4 regions of the Lysinibacillus sp. FSL K6-1151 genome follow, and region 2 is predicted to be linked to each of the others. Evidence: riboswitches for the same ligand, from Rfam matches in the RefSeq annotation. Region 2 holds a riboswitch; each other region holds the start of a gene.
What was found. A riboswitch is a leader RNA that binds a small molecule or an ion and turns the genes downstream of it on or off. The one in region 2 is predicted to bind cobalamin.
Positions count from the first base shown of each region.

Region 1: another riboswitch for cobalamin. It lies ahead of MHI04_RS11570 (hypothetical protein); the one in region 2 lies ahead of MHI04_RS13560 ((2Fe-2S) ferredoxin domain-containing protein).
Region 3: another riboswitch for cobalamin. It lies ahead of metE (5-methyltetrahydropteroyltriglutamate--homocysteine S-methyltransferase); the one in region 2 lies ahead of MHI04_RS13560 ((2Fe-2S) ferredoxin domain-containing protein).
Region 4: another riboswitch for cobalamin. It lies ahead of MHI04_RS10445 (hypothetical protein); the one in region 2 lies ahead of MHI04_RS13560 ((2Fe-2S) ferredoxin domain-containing protein).

Region 1 covers NZ_CP152040.1:2,381,131-2,385,384, forward strand. Annotated here, with positions in the region: gene MHI04_RS11555 (acyl-CoA dehydrogenase family protein) at 1-232, shown strand, start outside; gene MHI04_RS11560 (enoyl-CoA hydratase-related protein) at 249-1,034, shown strand; gene MHI04_RS11565 (enoyl-CoA hydratase/isomerase family protein) at 1,049-2,113, shown strand; cobalamin riboswitch at 2,249-2,437, shown strand; gene MHI04_RS11570 (hypothetical protein) at 2,637-2,837, shown strand; gene MHI04_RS11575 (hypothetical protein) at 2,877-3,533, shown strand; cobalamin riboswitch at 3,817-3,995, shown strand; gene MHI04_RS11580 (glutaredoxin) at 4,109-4,254, shown strand, end outside.
Region 2 covers NZ_CP152040.1:2,810,656-2,814,909, reverse strand. Annotated here, with positions in the region: gene cbiQ (cobalt ECF transporter T component CbiQ) at 1-298, opposite strand, end outside; gene MHI04_RS13570 (energy-coupling factor ABC transporter substrate-binding protein) at 305-577, opposite strand; gene MHI04_RS13565 (energy-coupling factor ABC transporter permease) at 581-1,327, opposite strand; cobalamin riboswitch at 1,470-1,655, opposite strand; cobalamin riboswitch at 1,913-2,095, shown strand; gene MHI04_RS13560 ((2Fe-2S) ferredoxin domain-containing protein) at 2,242-2,613, shown strand; gene cobJ (precorrin-3B C(17)-methyltransferase) at 2,618-4,254, shown strand, end outside.
Region 3 covers NZ_CP152040.1:2,363,278-2,367,531, reverse strand. Annotated here, with positions in the region: gene metE (5-methyltetrahydropteroyltriglutamate--homocysteine S-methyltransferase) at 1-2,225, opposite strand, end outside; cobalamin riboswitch at 2,404-2,583, opposite strand; gene MHI04_RS11485 (Lsa family ABC-F type ribosomal protection protein) at 3,139-4,254, shown strand, end outside.
Region 4 covers NZ_CP152040.1:2,159,817-2,164,070, reverse strand. Annotated here, with positions in the region: gene MHI04_RS10455 (translation factor GTPase family protein) at 1-1,282, shown strand, start outside; gene MHI04_RS10450 (hypothetical protein) at 1,350-1,511, opposite strand; gene MHI04_RS10445 (hypothetical protein) at 1,577-2,299, opposite strand; cobalamin riboswitch at 2,527-2,711, opposite strand; gene MHI04_RS10440 (GNAT family N-acetyltransferase) at 3,032-3,232, opposite strand; gene MHI04_RS10435 (8-oxo-dGTP diphosphatase) at 3,697-4,170, opposite strand.

The DNA.
Region 1 (4,254 bases), 430 kb from region 2:
CAATATGAAGCATTTGATGACAGATATTCTTTGTCAGGAAGGCTATCGTAAAATAGAAAAAAGGACAATCGACATTATTTGTGCTGCTGAAACAAATGAACAAAAGCGAAAAACAAGGTTAGATCATATTCAGCGCTTAAACATCCCACTCCATCAGAATCTCTTTATGAAAAAGCGAGAGATTGCAAGAGGGATCATCAACAATCCAAAATCGATCAGTTCATTATCATAAACAGGAGGGAAAAATCATGGTTGATACATTTGCCAATGTTAGTAAAGAAGATTCCATCACGCTTATTCATTTAAATCATCCACCAGCAAATACGTTGTCATCAGCTTCTATTGAACATCTTCGTGTCATTTTTAAAGAATTAGCTGAGGATGAAGAGACGAGAGCCATCATTGTGACCGGCTCTGGACGATTTTTTGCTGCGGGAGCAGATATAAAGGAATTTGTTGCTGCCTTTGGGCAACAGGATAGAGCATTACAAATGGCTGAGGCAGGCCAAGCGCTATGTGATGAAATTGAAGCCATGAAAAAGCCTGTTATTGCTGCTATTAATGGGCCAGCCCTTGGAGGAGGACTAGAGCTAGCGTTAGGCTGTCATTTCAGGATTGCTTCAAGTAATGCCATTGTTGGTTTACCGGAATTAAAGCTTGGCTTACTGCCGACATTCGGAGGCACTCAACGACTGAGCAGAATAACAACGCAAGCAAAGGCTCTACAATTAATTTTAACAAGCCAGCAATTAAGTGCTGACGAAGCACTACAACTAGGTATTATTCAAGTGGTGACGGAGCCAGATGAGCTTCTGCCAACTGCCAAAGCCCTTGCTCAGTCTTTTGTTGAGGGCAAAAGTATGACAAGTGTATCCCGTACAATTGAATGTATAATTCAAGGCGGGAAGGATCATCTCCAAAAAGGGTTGGAATTAGAACGAACACGCTTTGCTGAGTTATTTTTAACAGCGGATGCTAGAGAAGGCGTTCAAGCGTTTATTGACAAAAGACAGCCCAACTTTAAACATTCGTAAGGGAGGAAACTACTATGACAAATGAAGTAATATTTTCCGTCAGTGATGGTGGCGCAGCAAGCATTACGCTGAATCGTCCTCAAGCTTTAAACTCACTTTCTATAGAAATGCTAAAGCCCATTGGTGAGAAACTAAAGGAATGGCAGGCGAATGATCAAATACACTTGATAATTCTAAGAGGTGCTGGCGAAAAGGGCTTTTGTGCTGGGGGTGATATTAAAACACTCTATAAAGCTCGCTCCAGTCAGGAAGCTTTCCAAAATGCCGAAATCTTTTTTGAGGAAGAATATCAAATAGATAAGGCAATCTATCACTACCCAAAGCCTATCATTGCTTGCCTTGATGGCATTGTCATGGGAGGTGGGGTTGGTTTAACGTATGGGGCTAGCCACCGAATTGTGACAGAGCGAACAAAATGGGCTATGCCAGAAATGAATATTGGCTTCTTTCCTGATGTTGGAGCTGCCTATTTTCTAAATAAAGCGCCTGGCTATGTAGGATATTACTTAGCTTTAACAGCATCGATCATCCAAGCTGCGGATGTTCTCTTTGCTAATGGTGCGGATAGCTATATGACGAGCGATCATTTACACGCATTCCTCACACGCATTGAACAAACGAACTGGCATACAGTGGAGACTAGCACAGCTCTAAAGCAATTAATAGAGGACTATTCAAGTACACCAACAGCAAACAGTGAGCTTGCCAGCCTTCAAAATGAAATCGATCAACATTTCTCAAAACATACAGTGGAGAAGATAGTCGAATCCTTAGACAATGACCTAAGCAAATTTGCACAAGAAACAAAGCAGTTGCTTCTATCTAAATCTCCATCATCCTTAAAAATTACATTAAAGCAACTGATAGATGCCCAACATAAAACGGTAGAAGAATGCTTTGCGACTGATTTAATCTTGGCAAAAAACTTTTTAAATCATGAGGATTTCTATGAAGGGGTTAGGTCTGTCGTCATTGATAAGGATCGAAATCCTCAGTATATCTATCAAACATTCGCTGATTTTACAGATGATATACTTGAAAAATTCTTTCAAGACAGTAGTGAAACCGTAAAGAAGTAAGAACAATGACATCTTCGCTCAATAAATGCTGAAACCATCTACTTGTTAAGAGGTAGGTGGTTTCTTAAGTGTTGTTCTGTAGATTTTCATAGGGTTTTGTCAGAGAAAGTAGAATGATATGTTATACTATAAAAAACGGAATAAAAGGATAAAGGTACAAATTCAATAGAATTTGTTTAAAAGGGAAGAACGGTGAAAAGCCGTCGCTGTCCCGCAACTGTAATTGGGAGCACATTTTAAAAACCACTGTTATGTATGTAATGGGAAGGGAAAAATGTGTGATGATCATAAGCCAGGAGACCTGCCTTTATCTAGTACAGCCAAAACCTACGCGGATAGGGGGTGTTGAGTGTGACGAATTACCTTCATCATACTCATAGTGCGACAACCAAAAAAAGAGTCTCTATTCAATATAGACGACTTATTTTATATTGGTTGAAGAACTATGAAGTATGTCAGTCATAGCTAGCATCTTCCCATTAGGGCAAGATGTTTTTTTTATGAATAAATAGGGGTGAACAAGATGACATCACATTCAATTTCATTTTATATAAATCAGTTAAAGCAGCAAATTATGAACAACCTTTCTGGTGAGCATATTAGGCCTTTACAGCTTTATATTAGGAAGTTAATAGAAGAAAACCCAAATGATTATACATCTATTAATGATGCCTATTTAACGATCAAGCGTGAATTAGTCGAGACATGTCATGATAGTAGATAAAAAATCTGAAGTGAAGTGAATAATTAAATGGAATGCAAAATGAACAAATCTGAAGACATAATGGACAACATAGATATGAATCAAAAAGTTTTATATAGAAAATTGGATCATTTTGAAATGGAAAGAGGCTTGGTATTAGAAAGTTTAGACATTTTTCTAAGATGGAATCAACAAACACAATACCTTTCTGAAGACAAGCTTCAAAAGCTTTGGATGAAACTGGTAAGGAAGTATAAATTCTCTCTCGATGAATGGGAAAGAACTGCTGGTCATACAAATATCCATGCTTATCTAGTGAAGGAGCAAGGACATGGGTTACAAAAGTTGATGCGCTTTTACAAAGATCGCCACGGCATAAAATGGTTGGAAAATGCATTTCATTATGGAATGTCATTGCTCATTGAAGTTGGAAAAATGCCTGGATTAGAAATGTTTTTCCTAACAAATTTAATATGTTACAGATGGGAAAAGGATTATTTAGAGGATGCAGATGTTCAACAGTTTTTTTGTCATTCAATAAATGGTAAAGTGAAGGAGGTCTATGAAAGTTTCAGGGCTTTCGATCAAGAACAGAATCTGTTAACCGCAACTACTCTCTATAAACTTTTATCAAAATATAATCCTCATTTTCAAGTGAATTCGGCAGCAACGCCTGAATTTTATAAGGAATTGTCCTTATTTGTCGAAATCGAGTAATCCATACGTTCGACATGTCAAACAGTCTATTATTCTTTAGAATATAGGCTGTTTCTATGTGAAATACGCTAGTATATTTAATGCTCATAGATCCGTAGTAACAAAAAATCTCGTACATAGTTTAGATACACAATGAATTAAGATATAAGTAATAGATGGTGAAATTCCTTCGAAAGTTATAATCGAAAATAATGAATAATCAAAAAATAAAGAAGTTTAGAATCTAGATTTACTTTTTATATGAAGGATGGTACACTTAAAACTATTGAACAACAACTATATATTGTGTTCGTTTTATATAGGTGCTACTATATGTAGTTTAAAAGGGAAGTTCGGTACAATTCCGACGCTGTCCCCGCAACTGTGAAGCTGACAATGATTACAACCACTGTGCATTCGCATGGGAAGGGAATCAGAGGATGAAGCAAAGCCAGGAGACCTGCCTCTATAAAACAATTAATCATTTCTTCGGGGATTAAGAAATGGGAACGTCAGTATTTTTGGTATGGTAACGTTTCCATTTAGCTATCTCTCTAGAGGAGATAGCTTTTTATTATATGAAAAGAGGGATTTCTATGAAACTTTATACGAAAACAATCTGTCCAAAATGCCTTTGGGTAAAATCTGAATTACAACGTGCAGGACTTGATGCAGAAATTGTCAACATTGATCACGATGAACAAGCTAAACAAACAATAATCGATGCAGGTTTTTTAAGTGT
Region 2 (4,254 bases):
TAAAAGACCACAGATGGGCAGGTAATACATGAGTTGCTGGTGTGATTGACAGCAAGATGGATACAAGACTTGTTAGTAAGAAAAATCCAGGTAGCAATAATAACTTAACATAGTAGGTAAGCGGAATTTTTGCACCTAAAATGATAAAAGCACTCATTACAAAAAATGTAATGAGTGAAAGTCGTTCATCTCTCATGATGAGCGTTACGAGAAGTAGACCAATTGAAAATATCATTTTTTCTAGCGGATGAACGGACGCTAGCTTATTAAGATACGCATACTTATCAATGAGTAACATAACGGGTTAACCTTCTTTATGCTTGCCGCGCATATAGCCGATGAAGTAGCCAATAAAACCAGCTCCAATAGCTGCCTGTAGCACGAATAATAAGCTTTCAATTTCACCACTTGGTGGCTCCCATAAGCTTTCAAACCACGGTTCATATTCTGCATTGATTTCGCCAATGGCTGCTTCTGCCTCTCCATCAGCACCACCAAATTCTGCACCTTTTTGTATAAACAATGGGATGATAGCTAACAGCACAACAATCGCTATTAGTAATAAATTTCGTTTCATCTACTAATGTGCCTCCTTTGTTGAGAAAACACGCAACATTTTTAATTCGCTGACATTGTACTTTTTCAAGAAATTCATCACAATGACCGTTAAAATTCCTTCACTCACCGCTAACGGAATTTGAGTTAAGGCAAAAATACCTGCGAACTTTGTAAACGATGCCATAAAGCCGCCAACCTCTGAAGGGAAGGCTAATGCTAACTGTACAGAAGTCACAACATATGTACCTAAGTCACCAAGCATCGCAGCAAAAAAAACAGCTAGTGAAAATGACAACCCTATTTTTTGAGCCCCTTTAAAGACAAAGTAAGCAATAAATGGGCCTACAATCGCCATAGAGAAGGCGTTCGCTCCTAAAGTGGTAATCCCACCATGTGCTAATAATAAAGATTGGAATAATAAAACAATCGTTCCGATGACACTCATAGCTAGAGGTCCGAATAAAACCGTTCCAAGTCCAACACCAGTTGGGTGGGAGCAACTACCTGTAACCGAAGGGATTTTTAACGCCGACAGCACAAAAGCAAAGGCTCCTGAAAGACCTAAAAGCATTTTGGTTTCAGGGTTTTCTTCAATTGTTTTGCGAATGGAGCGCAATCCTAGAATAATAAATGGGATAGAGATGACCCACCAAAAAATAGCCCATTCGATTGGTAAAAAACCTTCCATGATATGCATAGCAAAGGCACGTTTTGGCACGAGTAAAAAGGCCAATAAAAAATAACTAAGTTTCCACCATGAAAATTTCAAAAGCTTTCCTCCTTACTAATAGATTTTTAGAATGTAGCGTGCGTAAATAAAAAAGCACTTCTCCGTTGTTGGAAAAGTGCATAGCTAAAAAAGCAAATAACATTCTCATCTGCTAAGCCGCACACCTATCCTCGTAGGCTGAAACGATCACATATTTTTCGGCAGGTCTCCTGGCTCTAGTTCAACACTTTATAGGTCTTCCCATCCGTTGGACAGTGACATGTTCTATAAAGCTCCCTAATACAGTGGCGGGACCGCGCCGGACTCAAACCGGCTTCCCTTTTAAGCAAAATGATAAGTATTTTACACCGAAAAAACATTAAGTTGTGAGATTTCACGACAAAGTGTAACATGATTTTCCATAAATATGCTATACTTTTTTTAAAAATATTTTCAATTGAAGGTCAATAGAGAAGATTCTGATAACTACTGAATTGTCATAAATAAGGAGATATTATAATTTTTATACCTGGTCTACACACAAAATTGATAAAATTGTCATAAATTTTTATAGAAATATTGAAATTTTAAAATAATGAGATATGATAGAGACAGTTTTCTATTCTATAAAGAAGATAATAAATTTCATATAAAACGTCGATAAGTGCTCGAATAACTCGAGATAATAGGGAAATTGGTGAAAATCCAATACAGCCCCCGCTACTGTAATAGCTGATGAAATCGCAAAGCCACTGGTGCAAACTTGGGAAGGTGCGATAGTAAAATGAAGCTTAAGTCAGGAAACCTGCTTATTTGATTGTGCATGCAAACTTTTCGGAGGGAGAAGTTGAAGCAAGAGCGAGTACCTGCATTTTATTTTATTCGTTTTTATTTGGCTTCTACAAAACCTTTACTCTTCGTAATTAGAGTAAAGGTTTTTCTTTTTCCAGAAAGCAAATGAGGGGAGACAGAAGATGACAACATGGAATTTAGAGGGGATGAAAACACATCTCTTTATTTGTAATGGTAGTAGCTGCATGAACAAAGGTGGGGAGGAAATTACCCTAGCTATTCGAGAAGAAATACAACAGCAAGCACTTGATCAAGAGATACATACAACAAGAACGCGCTGTAATGGACGATGCAAGGATGCTTGTGTGGTCATCGCCTATCCGCAAGGGAATTGGTATCGTGTACCATCAACAGAGCATGCTAGAACACTTGTACAAGATTTACATCATGAATCCTTATACAAAGAACATGTCTTTACACTTCGTGAAGGTACATTACAGCGTACAGCACAAACGACAGCCATTAAAGGGATCGAAAAGGTGAAAGAGGGGTAACAACATGGCGCAAAAAGGAAAAATTTTCGTAGTGGGCTTTGGACCTGGAGACTTTAAGCATATTACGACACGGGCGGTAGAGGCATTACAACAAAGTGATATGATCATAGGCTACAAAACCTACGTGGAGTTGATTCAAGATTTAGTCAGTGCGAAGTCGATTGTCAGTACTGGAATGACCGAAGAGGTGTCCCGTGCGCAGGAAGCGGTTCGCCAAGCAGAGGCTGGAAGCATTGTCTCAGTCATTTCAAGTGGTGATGCGGGTGTCTATGGTATGGCGGGATTAGTGTATGAGGTATTGATTGAGCTAGGCTGGACAGAAGCAACGGGGATTGAGGTAGAAATTGTCCCTGGTATTTCTGCCATCAATTCATGTGCTAGCTTACTTGGTGCCCCGATTATGCATGATGCCTGTACGATTAGTTTAAGTGACCATCTAACACCATGGAATTTAATTGCCAAGCGCGTCGAGGCAGCCGCTATGGCGGATTTTGTAATCGCTTTATACAACCCAAAAAGCGGTCGCCGAACAAGACAAATTGTCGAAGCACAGCGCATTCTCTTAGAATATCGTTCGCCTGACACACCAGTAGGACTTGTGAAAAGTGCTTACCGCGATCGTCAAGAAGTGACGATGACAACATTAGCCGAAATGCTGGAGCATGACATTGGAATGCTGACGACAGTCATTATTGGTAATTCGTCGACATTTTTCTATGACAATAAAATGATTACACCACGTGGCTATCAACGTAAATATACATTGGGTGAAGAAAAACAACCCTTACGTCCACATCAACGTTTACGTGAAGAAAATGAACCTTGGGCAATGAACCAAGAGACAGGGACTGCACGACAAGACTTTACAGCAGATCCTAATGCAGGGCGTTTTAATAAACCCAGTGTAGCCGCTACGCCAAAGTCAAAAAAAACAGCACTTGAAATGGCTACAGCGGCACTCGCAATGGTGAAAGGAACAAGTGCAGTCAAAGTAACGCCGAAACTTGTACAGCAAAAAATAGAATCCATTTTTGAATTAGCTGTAAGCCCAGGAGTGGTGAATAAGTTTTTCACACCTCAGCAAATGATGACGTTAGCAGAGGTCGTTGGGGAAGAGGGGACGATGGAATATACACCAGACCATCAAATCCATTTGAAAATCCCAACGACTGCCCCTGAACGTATTACGGAGAAATTACAGGAAGTAGGCTTTTTATTAGCGCCGATTGGTGATGTGCTATCCTTGAAGGCTTGTGATTTTTGCTATGGTGAAAAGGCCGATTCGATTCCCTATGCAGAAGAAATACAACAAAAATTAGGTGGAATGTCTTTGCCGAAAACATTAAATATCGGTTTTAACGGCTGTGGTATGGCCTGTTACAGGGCTGTATTTGATGATATTGGTATTGTCTATCGCAAAAGTAAATTTGATGTCTTTATTGGGGCGAAGCCAGTTGGTCGTACGGCCCATGCAGCACAGCCTGTTGTAGAAGGGTTGGAGCCTGAACAACTGATTCCACTAATTACAGATATTATTGAAGAATATAAAGCAAATGCTCACCCAAATGAACGTTTATTTAAATATTTTAAACGTGTGAAAAAGATATTGCATTTTACGTATCAAGATATGTCTTCCAAAAT
Region 3 (4,254 bases), 450 kb from region 2:
ACAGTTTCAGTTTCTTTTCTTGTTTTTAAACCACAATCTGGGTTCACCCAAAATTGATGGGGATCTAACACCTGTAAACTATCTCTCATAATAGTTAGCATTTCTTCATTGCTTGGCACACGAGGACTATGAATATCATAAACGCCTAAGCCAATGCCCTTTTGATAAGGTTGCCCTTGCAGTGATGTAATGAGCTCCCCGTGACTTCTTGATGTTTCAATGGAAATCACGTCTGCATCAAGTGCACTAATCGGTTCGATGAAATCGTTAAATTCGCAGTAGCACATATGTGTATGGATTTGTGTTTCATCTTTGACACTAGCTGTAGCCAGCTTAAAGGAATTAACAGCCCATTCTAAGTAAGCTCCCCATTCTTCTTTTCGTAGCGGTAAACCTTCTCTTAGAGCTGGCTCATCCACTTGAATAATTGAAATACCTGCGTTTTCGAGTGCCTCAACCTCTTTGCGAAGTGCTAATGCAATTTGATAAGCGACATCTTTACGTGACAGATCGTCTCGTACAAAGGACCAATTTAATATCGTCACTGGTCCTGTCAGCATACCTTTTACAAAGCGCTTTGTTAAGCTTTGAGCATAGGCTGACTCTTTTACAGTTATTGCTGAAGACCACGCTACATCTCCATAAATGATCGGTGGCTTAACACAGCGTGAGCCATAGGAAACGACCCATGCTTTTTTTGTAAAGGCAAAGCCAGTCAGCTTTTCACCAAAGTATTCGACCATGTCTGTACGCTCAAATTCACCGTGAACGAGTACATCGATATCTAGTTCCTCTTGTATCGTAATCCAGCGTTTTGTTTCCTGCTCTATAAATGCTTCGTAGGCTTCATTCGATAATTGTTTTTTACGCCAAGCATTACGATTCCTTTTCACCTCATCGGATTGTGGGAAGCTTCCGATTGTTGTTGTTGGGAATAGCGGTAACGCTAACGCTTGCTGCTGGATTTTTTGACGCTGAGCAAATTCACTATGTCGTTCAAAATCTTGCGTTGTCACAGTTTGAACTGCTTGATGAATCAACTTGTTTTGACGGATTGGATGGTTTTTTAGAGCCTCAATTGCCTTCATACTTTCAGAAAAATTATGCTGTAAGATACCCTCTGTATCTCGTCTACATTTAGTTAGCTCCGTGATTTCTACAATCTTTTCATCTGCGAAGGCTAAAGCATGCTTCAGAACAGGGTCAATCTCATTTTCAAGAGCAGTTGTGATCGGTACATGTTGTAGATTGCTGGATGGTTGAATCCATAGCTCTGCTGCATTACTTAAATGCTCAATTGCCTGAATTGTAGCATTGACCTCCGCTAAGTTGGAACGCCAAATATCACGTCCATTAACAACCCCGACTGCCAATACTTTGTCCTGAGGGAAACCATATTGACGAAGTGACGCCATATTTCCTTTATAGCCATGAACAAAGTCTAGGCCAAATCCTTCTACAGGCAATGTCATCAATGTTTCATAGCTGCATAATGCTTCAAAATAAGTTTGCAGCATGATTTTCGCTTCTGGAACGGCAACGGCTAACTGGTCGTAAATCTCTTGCACAAGCTTGATGTCTGCTGGATCAAGGGTTGTGACAAGTGATGGCTCTTCTAGTTGAATCCAATTTGCACCTGCATCTACTAATTCTTTTAATACTTGTGTATAGAGCGGTATTAGAGCTAATAAGTATTCAACCTGTGTGAATTTGCTATAGCCTTTTGTTAACTTGCAGAATGTATAGGGACCAATCAATGTTGGCTTTGCAATAATACCGTACGTTTCTTTCGCCTCTAAGAAATCGGCCAACACTTTATTTTCTGTTAGTTTCAAGGCCTGTCCCTCGTATTCAGGAACAATATAGTGATAGTTTGTATTAAACCATTTTGTCATCTCACTAGCTACAGCTGTTTTATTCCCTCTTGCTACGCTGTAGTAGGTAGATAAATCTACTTTCCCTCCCTGCCAGTTAAAGCGTTTTGGGATGAGACCAAACATTAATGCTGTATCTAACATTCTATCGTAATACGTAAAATCGCCAACTGTCACCATGTCGATGCCAAGCTGTAGCTGCTTGTCAATTCTAGCTAAACGGATTTTTTTTAAACTATCCTCAAAATCCTCTTCAGAAAGCTCGTTGCGCCAAAATGCTTCTAATGCTTTTTTCCATTCGCGATCTTCCCCGATATACGGGTAACCAATGAGTGTGCTTGTATAGGTCATTTTTATATCTCCTTTTCAGAAAAAAATAAAAAGCCATTTTCCAAGGAGGAGAATGGCTGCTAGTTGAAATTTTTAATGCTAAAACAATACGAAAAAAGTATCTACTTTCGCATAAATCATTTGTTATCGCACAGTGCCGATTTGGTCACTTTTCACCACCTATTTCCACGTAGGTATTTGGTGTGTACTAGAAATTGGCAGGTCTCCTGGCTTCTCATCAACACGCCTCACAGCCTTCCCGGTTTCCCAGTGGCCTTTGTGATTTGCTCCGAATAACAGTTGCGGGACAGCGTCGGATTTGCACCGACTTCCCTTTTAAGCCAAACCTTCATTTGGCACCAATTCTTACACATTATTCAATTATGCTCCTACTATAACATATCTTTCAGAATAGTAGAAATAATTTTTATACGATTATCTAAATTATTTCTATAATTATTGTAGGGATTGGTTTAAGAAGATAAGGCTACATTGTATTCCATAAAAAAATTTGTTACTATAAAAATACAATTATGAGAGGACTGATGAATGGACAATGATGAACTAATCTATATTTTTATTTGAAATGAATCACTTCAAACGACAAAATATAGGATTAGTCTATCCATTTTTAACAATCAGTTTGCGTTTATTTGTCATGATGTCATTGGCAAATAAAGTTTATTCAGTGAGAGACTAATCCTTCCAATATCCAATTGGGGGGATTTTTTCTTGCTCTCATAGTTTATTCTGTATCTTTCATCTACCTAATAAAGGAGAGAAAAAAATGAGCGATTCTGAACCTATTGTGACGCATGTGATGCTCCGTATAAGTCGTTAGCATCCATCAACTTATACGGAGAAATTTAGCATAGATGGATGTACCGACTTTGTATAAAAGAAAAATGATTTGCTATACAAAGGAGGAATTATCATGTCAATGATACAAGTACAAGACTTAACGTTTTCTTACCCAAGCAGCTTTGATTATATTTTTGAGGGTGTCAACTTTCAGATTGATACAGATTGGAAACTTGGATTTATCGGTAGGAATGGTCGTGGGAAGACAACATTTTTTAATTTGCTATTAGGGAATTATGAGTATAGTGGGAACATCATTTCTTCAGTAGAATTTACTTATTTCCCCTATCCTGTTTCAGACCCAAATAAATATACGTACGAAATTTTTGAAGAAATTTGCCCTCTGGCAGAAGATTGGGAATATATTCGTGAAATAGCCTATCTAGATGTCGATGCTGAGGTCATGTATCGCCCTTTTCAAACATTATCTAATGGAGAGCAAACAAAGGTGTTGCTTGCAGCGCTCTTTTTAACAGAGGGACAGTTTCTATTAATTGATGAGCCAACCAATCATCTCGATACAGATGCACGAAAGACGGTCTCTGATTATCTACGCAAGAAAAAAGGATTTATTTTAATTTCGCATGACAGAGCCTTTTTAGATGGCTGTGTTGATCATATTTTATCGATCAATAGAGCCAATATTGATGTTCAAAGTGGTAACTACTCAACTTGGAAGTTAAATTTTGATCGACAGCAGGAACATGAAGAAGCAACTAATCAACGTCTGCAAAAAGATATCGACCGTTTAACGCAGTCTTCCAAGCGTTCGGTAGGTTGGTCTAATCAAGTGGAGGCTTCCAAAAATGGAACTACGAATTCGGGTTCTAAGCTAGATAAAGGCTTTGTTGGACATAAAGCAGCCAAGATGATGAAGCGAGCAAAGAACTTGGAATCTAGGCAGCAAAAAGCGATTGATGAAAAATCAAAACTGCTAAAAAATGTTGAAAAAACGGAATCTTTAAAAGTACAACCATTAGCATTTCCATCAAAAGACATGGTTGTTGTAACGGATGTATCAATTCAGTATGACGACAACTTTGTGAATCAGCCTATTAGCTTCAAAGTGGCGCAAGGTGATCGCATTGTTCTCGATGGCAAAAATGGAAGCGGAAAAAGTAGTATCCTACAGCTGCTTCTTGGCAAGCCTATACAGCATACAGGCTCTATACATTTAGCTGCTGGCCTT
Region 4 (4,254 bases), 650 kb from region 2:
CAAGGAATTGCTTGCCCAGCTCCCTCTATTAACAGACACCCATTTTGAAGTGAATGCACCGTTTGAGGGGGAGGTTTTTAAAATTCGTCATGACGGCCACCAGCGTTTAACATTTATGAAGGCTGTCAAGGGCGTTTTACATGTTCGGGATGAATTTTCGTTTGAAGAAGTGACAGAAAAAGTGACTGAAATTCGCCTCTATAATGGCAGTCGCTTTGATACCGTCCAACAGGTTGAAGCGGGAGAGATTTTTGCTGTTAAAGGACTTAGTCAGGCCAATATTGGAGACCGCATCGGCACTACTATGCTGTCACAGCCCTATGAGCTTGTCCCAACGCTACAGGCAAAGGTTCAATATGAGGGCCATCAGCATATCAAGGAAGTGTTACAAATTTTCCGTTTACTAGAAGCAGAAGAGCCTTCCTTACGTGTGGTTTGGCAGGAAAAGTTCCAGGAAATCCATGTGCACATTATGGGCGTTATTCAGTTGGAGGTACTGATAGAAGTGTTAATGAAGCGTTTTTCATTAACGGTCTCCTTTGGCGAGCCCCAAATTTTATATATGGAAACCATTGCGACGACGGTGACAGGCTATGGTCATTTTGAGCCCCTCAAGCATTATGCAGAAGTTCATTTACTAATGGAGCCCAATCCGCGAGGAGTAGGTAATACATTTAGCAATGCCTGCCATGCGGATCATTTATCGGTAGGCAACCAACGCCTTGTTGAAAAGCACCTGTTTGAGCGTGATCACCATGGCTTACTCACAGGCTTCCCTCTGACAGATATTCATTTTACACTGCTAACAGGTCGCGGACATAATGAACATACATCGGGCGGCGATTTCCGAGAAGCTAGTTTCCGTGCGCTACGTCAAGGACTTGAGCAAGCACAGAACATCCTGCTTGAACCTTATTATCGCTTTAAAATGAAGGCTTCGAACGACTTTATCGGCCGCATGATGAGCGACATACAGCAAGCTGCTGGCACATTCGATGACCCCATCTTATCCGAAACAGATGTTGTGCTAACGGGACGAGCGCCCGTCGCCACCCTAATGAGCTATAGCACAACCTTTGCGGCCTATACCAATGGTAAGGGCGCACTCACACTCCAATTTGATGGCTATGATGTGTGTCATAATGCCGAGGAAATTATTTCGCACATTGGCTACGATAAAAATGCCGACCCAGAATACAGCTCCTCCAGCATCTTTTGTGCGAAGGGCAAAGGATATTCTGTTCCTTGGCACGAGGCACAAGCAGCCATGCATTGTCTGTAAGTAGGTAATCCTGCCCGCGCGAAGCCGTTTGCTTGCGCGGGTGTTTACTTGCTTTGAGCGAGAATATTTACCCTGTTTGCGCGAGTATTCCTTGCTGGAGCGAGAGTATTTCATCTGCTTCCGCGAGTATTCCCCGCTCGAACGAGAGTATTTCATCTCCTTCCGCGAGTATTCGCTGCTTGAGCGAGAGTATTTCATCTGCTTCCGCGAGTATTCGCTGCTCGAACAAGAGTATTTACCCCCTACCCTTCAAATAAATAAAAACAAGCCCTCCGTTTGATGGAGGGCTTGAGTTTATAATGCGCCTACTGCTTTCTTTGTAGAACTGTGCACAAGGTATGCAGGCTCGACAATCACGTAGTCATGCGTGTTTGTGAAATCAACTAGCACTTTACCAGGATAACTTTTTAAAATTTGCAGTTGATCAATTAATTGCAGCAATAGCTCGTGACCGTTGCCGCGTGGATGCCAGTTGAAATGGTAATCATTTAATGCCTGAACCGCTTCAATAAATTGGGCGTATTCCTGCTGCACAAAGGCTATTAACTTATCATGTTGAGGCGCTAAATCATGGATATATGTTTCATAAAAACGCATCACGATCGAGCATAATACATCATTGACACGCGCTGCACTTAAAACAGGCTTTGGCTTCAGTGACAGACGGTCAAGGTTGGGCTTGGCACGAGTGGAATCAATGCGTGTAATTAAATGGTATGGCTCCCCGTTAACCTCATAGACAATCGGGTTAGTCGGCATATACATCATAAAGCTATTGGTCTTCGTTTTCAGTTGATCGGTTACCGCTGCCTTCGCGAAAAGATGCCCGTCCACATCCCCATTTTGTATCCAAATAATTTCTTTATTATATAAAATTTGCTCAAAGAAGCGATCATTGCGGATCAGCTTCGTTGCTAATAATTGGTCAATCAATGATTCGACCGCCATTCTTGTTTTCGCTTTCTTGGCAACTTCTGTGCGTGGCTGCTTACAAATGGTCATATCTAAAGAAGTCATACATGCATCCCCTTTACGTACATAATGTCAAAACAAAAAGGATTTCCTACCATTTTTGAGGAAATCCTTCGCTTATCTTCGTTCATCACCCAATGCCAAACAAACCCTAAGTATGTGTAAATGAGCCCGATTGCGAACCCCTTCATTTACTTTGGGCGTTTGACGTACCGTGACGAACAGAGCATTCTGTTTTGTCAACATGCCACCTCCTATTCCTCGTAGGTTACTGGTGTGTACTCGTAATAGGCAGGTATCCTGACTCATGGTCATCGCCACTTTTCTCCTTCCCATCATTTGACAGTGGTTGCTGAAAAGTCGCTCACATTTACAGTTGCGGGACAGTGTCGGATTCGCACCGACTTCCCTTTTAAGCAAATTGCACGCAATTTACACCTATTACTACACGCTATTCAGTTGGTAAGGAAATTTACGAAAATTCTCTATTCCTTAGCTAATCATTGTAAAGTATTGTATGTCCAAAGTCAATTTATGCTAAAAAATACTAATTATTTCAAAATAATTCCATGTAAATGGATGCATAGAATACTAGGTTTTCCTCATGTCACACTGAGCATCGCTTTAATTGCTTTCTGTAAAATGATAATAAAGTTATTTCTAATCAAAAAATACAAAAATTATATTATAAGAAGGCTCATTAAAGTTGTTTAAATCTTGTTCAACTAGCCCCCGTTAGTTCAACAACTTCCTGAAATCAATTCTTGTGTAGTTTTATTATAGGTAAGAGATAGGTTCGTAACCGTGTTTGCTAATTAACTTTATCATGTTGGGATTTTCTATCGAGTCAACACTCACAAATATTTCAGAATGTCCTAAACTCTTTGCAATATTTTCTCTATACCTCATTAAGTCTGAACCTATACCATTACCACGATAATCCTCTTTTACATATAGGTCACTTAATTTAGGAAGCAAAGTACCTTTTAATTTAAGAACTCCAAAACCTAATATAAGTGCGTCTTGATATTATTCCTTTTTTGCAAATTGCTTTAAATAATTCGTGAATAGATCTTTATTATTTCTACTATCATAAACCCGATAAGTCGTTTTCATTCGCTAATCTGATTATGTAGTTCATGGTTACTGCCACTTCCCTATTCTTTAATAAATCACTATTATAAAATTTCTTCTTCAACAATATGCACCGTTCGTTAAATAAACAAAAGGACGGTCAAGCACCTTTTATTTTAGAATTTTCTCTAGCTATTCTTAATCCCTCTCTACCATTTAGATATTGAAAGTTAAACTATTTAACAAAGTGGGTAAATTTAAGCCCCATTATTTATTCTTCACATATATATGTATTGAACTGACCTCGATGTTATTGAAAAGCGACTGCTCTATTGAACGATTGCCCCCTGTCAGTCCAATAACAAGTTTTAGGTGTGACGTATAGTAACTTTCCCTTCTTTATTTTCTTCGTGGTTCCATTCAACTTGAATCTCAAATGTTCCATCTTGAAAAAATAAAGGAAATCTTCTCCGTATCGATGGCTGCATAGGAAGTTTATATGCGCTCTCTATATCTACCCAAACCGCTTTCCCCTCTGGAGCATCTTTCAAGAGTTCACCCTCGAAATCCTTTGTTATGCAATTAAATATCATATATCTATCTTTTGCGACTGGATTAACATATTCATAAAGCCCTTTATAAATAAGGTTTCTAACTTCTAACCCCGTTTCTTCTTTTACTTCTCTGATAGCACTTTCTACAATACTTTCAGGAAATTCAACTTTACCACCCGGTGGAATAAAACCTTTGAAATGGTCGTGCTGTCTATCCAGAAGTAAAACCTTCTCTTCACTTTGAATCATACACACATTCCATATTTTATAATTAATAGAATTACTCATAATTCACTCCATCTTTTTTAAATAAATATTACCATATATGTGTCCTTCTTAGTTAAACAACCTTATTATCGCTTAACACTTTCT